One region of the Pseudomonas urmiensis genome, then DNA from elsewhere that is predicted to be linked to it. Evidence: predicted binding sites of a transcription regulator. Region 1 holds the regulator's gene; the other holds the start of a gene.
The links. Region 1 encodes sigma-54, which starts transcription at its own class of promoters, with help from an activator protein. Its sites were predicted from a motif close to ANTGGCATNNANNTTGCTNT; they were not measured.

Region 1 (4,417 bases):
CAGCGCGAGACCATCATCACTACCACCCGCATGACGGTGTTCCCGCAGAAGCAATATGCGCAGACCGAGCAAGCCGTTAGAATCGACGGCGCCGGTGGCACAACTACGGGCAAAGGAATGAAAGCGTATTTGAAAGACGGCAGGATGGACCTGCTGTCCAACGTAAGAGGACAGTATGAGGCTCGTTAAAACCCTCCCCTTTTTGCTCAGCCTGAGCGCAGCACTGGGAAGCGCGAGCGCCTTGGCCCTGCCGAACGATCGTGACCAGCCAATTCGTATCCAGGCCGACGACGCTCACCTGGATGACAAGCAAGGCGTAGCTACCTACAAGGGCGATGTGATCATCACCCAAGGCTCGATGATGATCAAAGGCAACACCGTGACCATGACCCGTGCCGCCAATGGCGACATCGACGTGGTGACCTCGGTGGGCAACCTGGCCTACTTCGAACAGCAGCAGAGCGCCGCCAAGCCCGACAAGATGAAAGGCTGGGCTGTGACCATCCAGTACCAGGCGCAGAAAGACACGGTGATCCTCACCGACCGCGCCAAGGTCGAGAACGAAGGCAACACCACCGAAGGCGAGAAGATCGTCTACAACACCAAGTCCCAGGTGGCGACCGCCGGCCGTGGCGGCAATGTGTCCACGCCACGTCAGCGTATCGACATGGTGATCCAGCCGAAGAAGAAGGCCGAGTAAATGGCAACCCTCAAAGCCCAGCACCTGGCCAAGAGCTACAAGGGCCGCCAGGTGGTTCGCGATGTCAGCCTGTCGATCGACAGCGGCCAGATCGTCGGTCTGCTGGGGCCTAACGGCGCCGGCAAGACCACTTGCTTCTACATGATCGTCGGCCTGGTCCAGGCCGACCAGGGCCGCGTGCTGATCGACAGCAACGACGTCAGCCATCAGCCCATGCACGGTCGCGCACGCGCCGGCATTGGCTACCTGCCGCAGGAAGCCTCGATCTTCCGCAAGCTGTCGGTGGCCGACAACATCATGGCCATTCTCGAGACCCGCAAGGAACTCGACCGTGATGGCCGGCGCAAGGAGCTGGAAAGCCTGCTGCAGGAATTCCACATCAGCCACATCCGCGACAACCTCGGCATGAGCCTTTCCGGTGGCGAACGTCGCCGGGTCGAGATTGCCCGCGCCCTGGCGACCGCGCCGAAGTTCATCCTGCTCGATGAACCCTTCGCTGGTGTCGACCCGATTTCCGTGGGCGACATCAAGCAAATTATCCACCACCTCAAGGCCAAGGGTATCGGTGTACTGATCACCGACCACAACGTCCGCGAGACCTTGGATATCTGTGAAACCGCGTACATCGTCAACGATGGCCAGCTGATCGCCGAAGGCGATGCCGAGACCATCCTGGCCAACGATCTGGTCAAGGAAGTTTACCTGGGTCACGAGTTCCGACTCTGATGCCCAGGCTTGCCTGAGCACTGTCAGACGGCCAGTAAAACGGCCTCTGCCCGGCTTAAGTGCTACAGTGCTCTAGGCAAACGCTACAAATTAAGGCATATAACTTGCTTGAAATTGGCGCCGCGGCGCCCTTCGTGTAGTGGATGGCGCATGCGCGCCGGCGAACAAGGTATTAAGCCCCAGCCATGAAACCATCGCTCGTCCTAAAAATGGGCCAGCAACTGACGATGACCCCTCAGTTGCAACAGGCCATTCGTCTGCTTCAGCTCTCCACCCTGGACCTTCAACAGGAAATCCAGGAGGCGCTGGAATCCAACCCGATGCTCGAACGTCAGGAAGACGGCGAGGACTTCGACAACAGCGACCCGATGGCCGATAACGCCGAGAGCAAGCCGGCTGCCGAAGCTCAGGACAACAGTTTCCAGGAAAGCACCGTCTCCACCGAGAACCTCGAGGACGGCGAATGGAGCGAGCGCATCCCCAACGAATTACCAGTCGACACCGCCTGGGAAGATATCTACCAGACCAGTGCCAGCAGCCTGCCCAGCAACGATGACGACGAGTGGGATTTCACCACCCGCACCTCTGCTGGCGAAAGCCTGCAAAGCCACCTGCTGTGGCAACTGAACCTGGCGCCGATGTCCGACACCGACCGCCTGATCGCGGTCACCCTGATCGACAGCATCAACCAGCAGGGCTACCTGGAAGACACCCTCGAGGAAATCTGCGCAGGGTTCGACCCGGAGCTGGATATCGAGCTCGATGAGGTCGAGGCAGTTCTGCACCGCATCCAACAGTTCGAGCCAGCCGGCGTCGCCGCGCGCACCCTGGGCGAATGCCTGCTGCTGCAACTGCGCCAACTGCCCGGCAACACGCCGTGGATGGCCGAGGCCCAGCGCCTGGTCACCGACTTCATCGACCTGCTCGGCAGCCGCGACTACAGCCAGCTGATGCGCCGCATGAAGCTCAAGGAAGACGAGCTGCGCCAGGTCATCGAACTGGTACAGACCCTCAACCCACGCCCAGGCTCGCAGATCGAATCCAGCGAACCTGAGTACGTGGTGCCCGACGTGATCGTGCGCAAGGACAGCGAGCGCTGGCTGGTCGAGCTGAACCAGGAAGCCATCCCACGCCTGCGGGTCAACCCGCAGTACGCAGGCTTCGTGCGCCGCGCCGACACCAGCGCCGACAACACCTTCATGCGCAATCAGCTGCAGGAAGCGCGCTGGTTCATCAAGAGCCTGCAAAGCCGCAACGAGACCCTGATGAAGGTGGCCACGCAGATCGTCGAGCACCAGCGTGGCTTCCTCGACCATGGCGACGAGGCGATGAAGCCGTTGGTTCTGCATGACATCGCCGAAGCGGTGGGCATGCACGAGTCGACGATTTCCCGGGTTACCACCCAGAAATACATGCACACCCCGCGTGGCATCTACGAACTGAAATACTTTTTCTCAAGCCACGTGAGCACCGCCGAAGGCGGCGAATGCTCGTCTACGGCGATCCGCGCGATCATCAAGAAATTGGTTGCGGCGGAAAATCAGAAAAAGCCATTGAGTGACAGCAAGATCGCTGGTTTACTGGAGGCACAAGGCATCCAGGTAGCCCGTCGCACCGTCGCCAAGTACCGCGAGTCGCTCGGCATCGCACCGTCGAGTGAACGCAAGCGACTGATGTAGCCCCGGGATGTGCCACAGCGTTTGTGTGGCAGGTGCAATACCTGCCTCTTTATGCACGGGCAACAAAGGAGAAGCTGTATGCAAGTCAACATCAGTGGACAGCATGTAGAAGTTACCCAACCTCTTCGCGACTATGTGCTTGAAAAGCTCGCCCGCGTGGAGGGTCACTTCGACAAGATCACCAACGTGACGGTGATCATGAAGGTTGAAAAGCTTCAGCAGAAAATTGAAGCGACCCTGCAGATTCCCGGCGGCGAAGTGGTTGCCAATGCCGAACACCAAGACATGTATGCAGCGATCGATGCTTTGGCTGACAAGCTCGACCGCCAATTGAAAAAACATAAGGAAAAACAGCAAAGCCTGCTGCAAGGTGCAGCCGCCCGCTGATCCCCCTCATCCATGATCCGACTTGAAACCATCCTGACCCCCGGCCGTTCCCTCGTGAACGTGCCGGGCGGCAGTAAAAAGCGCGCCCTGGAAAAGGTCGCCAACGTGATTGCCGAGCAAATCCCCGAGCTGGAGATGCAGGACGTCTTCGAGAAGCTTATCGCCCGCGAAAAGCTTGGCTCCACCGGATTTGGCAATGGCATCGCCATTCCTCACTGCCGCCTCGAAGGCTGCACGGCGCCGGTCAGTGCGCTGCTGCACCTGGATGCCCCTATCGACTACGATGCCATCGATGGTGCGCCAGTGGACTTGCTGTTCGTCCTGCTGGTACCCGAAGCTGCCACCGATGCCCACCTTGAGCTGCTGCGCCAGATTGCCAGCATGCTCGATCGCGAGGACGTTCGTAAGCGCCTGCGTGCTGCTGACAGCAACGAGGCCCTCTACCAGGTCGTCCTGGACGTACAAAACGGGAGCTGAACATGCGCCTGATCATCGTCAGCGGCCGTTCCGGTTCCGGCAAGAGCACTGCCCTTGCCGTGCTGGAAGACAACGGCTATTACTGCATCGACAACCTCCCCGCCGGGTTGCTGCCGCAGCTGGCGGAAAATGCGCTGATCAACACCGAACTGATGCAACCCAAGGTTGCCGTGTCGATCGACGCGCGTAACCTGCCCAGCCATCTGTCGCGCTTCCCAGAGCTGCTCGAAGAGGCGCGCGCGCGGCACATTCAATGCGACGTACTGTATCTGGACGCCGACGAAGACACGCTGCTCAAGCGCTTCTCCGAGACGCGCAGACGCCATCCGCTGACCAACGCCGATCGCTCCCTGGCTGAAGCGATCCGGGTTGAAAGCGAACTGCTCGGGCCGATCGCCGACTTGGCCGACCTGAAGATCGACACCACCAACCTCAACCTTTACCAGCT
Region 2 (4,417 bases), 530 kb from region 1:
CCAGAACACCGTGGATGCCCAGATCGAGCAGGCCAACTATGCCGAAAACGCGATCGGTTTCCAGGCCAGCTTCACCATGCTCAACAGTAAATTCAAAGGGCTGGTATCGGCCCTGCGCGGAGAGTGACCATGTCCCTTGCCAACGTTTTCAATATCGCCGGTAGCGGCATGAGTGCGCAGAACACCCGCCTCAACACCGTGGCGTCGAACATCGCTAACGCCGAGACCGTGTCCTCGAGCATCGACCAGACCTACCGTGCGCGTCACCCAGTGTTCGCCACCACCTTCCAGCAGGCCCAGGGTGGCGTAGGCCAGTCGCTGTTCCAGGATCAGGGTGAAGCCGGTCAGGGTGTGCAGGTCATGGGCATCGTGGAAGATCAGAGCAACCTTGAAGCGCGCTACGAGCCGAATCATCCGGCGGCGAACAAGGACGGCTACGTCTACTACCCGAACGTCAACGTGGTTGAAGAGATGGCTGACATGATCTCCGCCAACCGTTCGTTCCAGACCAACGCCGAGCTGATGAACACTGCCAAGACCATGATGCAGAAAGTACTGACCCTGGGTCAGTGATAAGGAATCCGGACCATGGCAATCGATACTTCAAACGGTGTGAACCTCAACGATGTGATCTCGGCATCGGGCGTCAGCACCGGCACTAAAAAGACCACGACCGATACGGCGTCCAAGACCGGTACCGATAGCTTGGGCAAGGATGCGTTCCTGCAGCTGCTGGTTACCCAGATGCAGCACCAGAACCCGCTGGACCCACAGGAAAACGGCGAGTTCGTTGCCCAGCTGGCGCAGTTCAGCAGCCTGGAAGGCATCACCTCGTTGAACGAGTCGGTCAATACCATTACCAACTCGCTGGGCTCGTCCCAGGCCCTGCAGGCATCTTCGCTGGTCGGTCGCTCGGTGATCGTGCAGAACGACAAGGCGGTGGTCGACACGGCTGAGAGCTTCAATGCCCAGTTCGTTGTGCCGCAGGCCATCAGCGAAGCGAAGATCACCATCAAGGACAAGGACGGCAACACCGTCAAGACCATCGAGTTGGGCGAGCAGAAAGCCGGTTATGCCGACTTCATCTGGGATGGCACCAACGACAAGGGCGAGAAGGTCGATCCGGGTACCTATACCTTCACTGCCTCCACCACCGTGGAAGGCCAGTCGGTGCAGATGAACACCCTGCTGCCGGCCAAGGTAACCAGCGTCAGCTTCAGTGCCAATGGCGAGATGGTGCTCAACCTTGCAGGGGTGGGGAAAGTTTCCCTGTCCGACGTCCAAACCATCGGGATTTAAGGCCGACTAGAACGGCAAAAGGAGTAGCTATATGTCTTTCAATATCGGTCTTAGCGGTCTGTACGCGGCCAACAAGCAACTGGACGTTACCGGCAACAACATTGCCAACGTCAACACCACCGGCTTCAAATCCTCGCGCGCCGAGTTCGCCGACGTCTACGCTGGCGCCAACCGCCTGGGCGTGGGCAAGAACCAGATCGGTAACGGCGTGCGTCTGGCTGCGGTGTCCCAGCAGTTCTCCCAGGGCGACATCAACAACACCGGCAACGTGTTGGACATGGGTATCCAGGGCCAGGGCTTCTTCGTTCTTTCCGACAACGGCTCGCGGGTGTATACCCGTGCTGGCGCCTTCCAGACCAATAAGGACAACTTCGTGGTCACCTCGGACGGCCTGCGCCTGCAAGGCTACGCCGCCGACTCGAGCGGCAAGATCCAGAAGGGCGTGTTGAGCGACCTGAAGATCGACACCTCGGCGCTGGCGCCGAAGTCCACTACCCTGATCGACCAAGGCATCAACCTCAACTCCTCGGCTGATTCCATTCCGCTGATGGTCGATGACGGCAACAACTCCACGCCGCCGGTGCTGGTGCCCAACAAGGTCTTCGACCCGTCGGATGAAACCACCTATACCAAGTCGTTCCCGACCAAGGTCTACGACAGCCAGGGTAACGAGCACACGATGGAGCAGTTCTATCGTAAGACCGGTACCAACGAGTGGACCATGTACACCCTGGTCGATGGGCGCAACCCGTTCGACCCAAGCAGTGAGGTCCCGCTGACTGGCACCATCAGCTTCAACAGCGACGGTTCGGTAAGCTCCATGAGCGCAGATAACACCGGTCACCCAGCTGGCGCCTCGTTCAGCGTTACCAACAATGTCTTCACCATGACTGGCTGGGTGCCAGCGGCCAAAGATGCCTCGGGTAACTGGGCGGCCAATGGTGCTGAAGGCAATGCCGCAGGCATGCGTCTGTCGATGAACAGCACCACCTCCTACAACACTGAGACTGCGCGTATGTCGCAATCCCAGGATGGTTATGCCACCGGTATCCTGTCGAGCTTGAGCATCGACTCCACGGGTGTGATGTTCGCAAGCTTCAGCAACCAGCAATCTCGCGCCATTGGCCAGGTAGCGATTGCCAGTTTCGCCAACGAGCAGGGTCTGCAGCAGGTTGGTGGTACGCGCTGGACCGAGACCTTCTCCTCGGGTATCCCGGGCATCGATGCGCCGAAGACCGGCACCTTGGGTAGCGTTGAATCCAACTCGCTGGAAGCCTCCAACGTCAACCTGACCCAAGAGCTGGTCGAGCTGATCAAGGCGCAGAGCAACTACCAGGCCAACGCCAAGACCATCTCCACTGAAAGCACCATCATGCAGACCATCATTCAGATGACCTGATGGTTGTCTTGGGGGTTGGGGTTGCTGTGCAGCCCCACTTCCCCAGCGTACGGAATAGTCCATGAAAAAACTGATCATCACCTGCGCCGCCGCCTTCTTCCTGCTCCAGGCCCAGGCGGCCACTGCGCCCTGGTGGCGCTGGGAAAGCCAGGTCGATGGTCGTTTGGTCTGCTCCCAATGGTCGCCAGGGGAGGGGTGGAAGAAATTTGCCGGCCCGTTCAACAACGGCGGTTGCCGCGACATGTAATCGGTTTGCCGTCATCGGCAAGCAGGCGCCGGATATCCGGCGTCGACCTTTCCCTGATGTACCGCAAAGGCCCGTATTTACGGGCTTTTTAATGCTTTTGAAAAGTTGGTTCGGAACTTGCTTTATTGCCTGTACAGCAACGGCGAGCGGCAAGTAATCGCCAGTGCAGCGGAGGATGACTGTGGACAAGATGCTTTACGTGGCCATGACCGGCGCCAGCCAGAACGCGCTGGCGCAGAAGGCCCATGCCAACAACCTGGCGAACATTTCCACCAACGGCTTCCAGCGTGACCTGGAGCAGGCGCGTTCGATGCCGGTGTTCGGTGACAGCTTTCCGGCGCGCGCCTTTGCCATGAGCGAGCGTCCAGCCACTGATTTCAGTGCTGGTGCCATGGTCGAAACCGGCCGTGAGTTGGATGTCGCTGTCAGCGGTGACGGATTTATCGCGGTCCAGGCGCCAGATGGCAGCGAAGCTTATGTGCGCACTGGCAGCCTGAACATCGACGCACTTGGCGTGCTGCGTGCCGGCAACGGCATGCCGGTAATCGGCAACGGCGGCCCGATCGCCATTCCGCCAGAGCAGAAAGTTGAGGTCGGCGAAGACGGCACCATCAGTGTCCGTGCCATGGGTGAAGACCCGCGGGTGATGGCCGAGGTCGACCGGATCAAACTGGTCAATCCGGACACCAAGGGCCTGACCAAGGGTCTGGACGGAATGATCCACACCACCAATGGCCAGCCAGCCGATGTCGACAACAACGTCAAGGTTGTGTCGGGCTTCCTGGAGTCGAGCAACGTCAACGCCGTCGAGGAAATGACCTCGGTGCTGGCGCTGTCCCGTCAGTTCGAGCTGCACGTCAAGATGATGAACACGGCCAAGGAAGGCGATGAAGCCATGGCGCGTGTTTTGCAAATCGGCTAACCACATTTGAACGGGTGCCGTAAAACAGGCGCACGAGGAGAACACTAAATGCTTCCGGCTCTTTGGGTCGCTAAAACCGGCCTGTCCGCCCAGGACACCAACCTCACGGTCATCTCCAACAACCTGGCCAACGTCTCGACCACCGGCTTCAAACGTGATCGCGCCGAGTTCCAGGACCTGCTGTACCAGACCAAGCGCCAGCCAGGTGCCCAGTCGACCCAGGACAGCGAGCTGCCGTCGGGTCTGCAGGTCGGTACCGGTGTGCGCATCGTCGGCACCCAGAAGAACTTCCAGACCGGCAGCCTGCAGACCACCGAGAACCCGCTGGACATGGCAGTCAACGGTCGCGGTTTCTTCCAGATCCTGCAGCCGGATGGCACGGTTTCGTACACCCGTGACGGTACCTTCCACCTGAACTCCGACGGCCAGATCGTCAACGCCGATGGCTTCGCCCTGGAGCCTGCGATTGTCGTGCCCAACGATGCCCAGACCTTCACCGTCGGCCAGGACGGCACTGTGTCGATCACCACCGCCGGCAACCCGGCCGCGC

Region 2: the regulator sigma-54 is predicted to act here: its motif matches at 3,050-3,069, upstream of HU737_RS04020 (flagellar basal body rod protein FlgF).

The regions. Positions count from the first base shown of each region.
Region 1 is NZ_JABWRE020000001.1:341,285-345,701, reverse strand. Features, by position in the region: gene lptC (LPS export ABC transporter periplasmic protein LptC) at 1-189, shown strand, start outside; gene lptA (lipopolysaccharide transport periplasmic protein LptA) at 176-700, shown strand; gene lptB (LPS export ABC transporter ATP-binding protein) at 701-1,426, shown strand; gene HU737_RS01515 (RNA polymerase factor sigma-54) at 1,612-3,105, shown strand; gene hpf (ribosome hibernation-promoting factor, HPF/YfiA family) at 3,184-3,492, shown strand; gene ptsN (PTS IIA-like nitrogen regulatory protein PtsN) at 3,505-3,969, shown strand; gene rapZ (RNase adapter RapZ) at 3,972-4,417, shown strand, end outside.
Region 2 is NZ_JABWRE020000001.1:871,404-875,820, forward strand. Features, by position in the region: gene flgB (flagellar basal body rod protein FlgB) at 1-127, shown strand, start outside; gene flgC (flagellar basal body rod protein FlgC) at 130-573, shown strand; gene flgD (flagellar hook assembly protein FlgD) at 589-1,299, shown strand; gene flgE (flagellar hook protein FlgE) at 1,331-2,698, shown strand; gene HU737_RS04015 (hypothetical protein) at 2,760-2,945, shown strand; gene HU737_RS04020 (flagellar basal body rod protein FlgF) at 3,127-3,867, shown strand; gene flgG (flagellar basal-body rod protein FlgG) at 3,916-4,417, shown strand, end outside.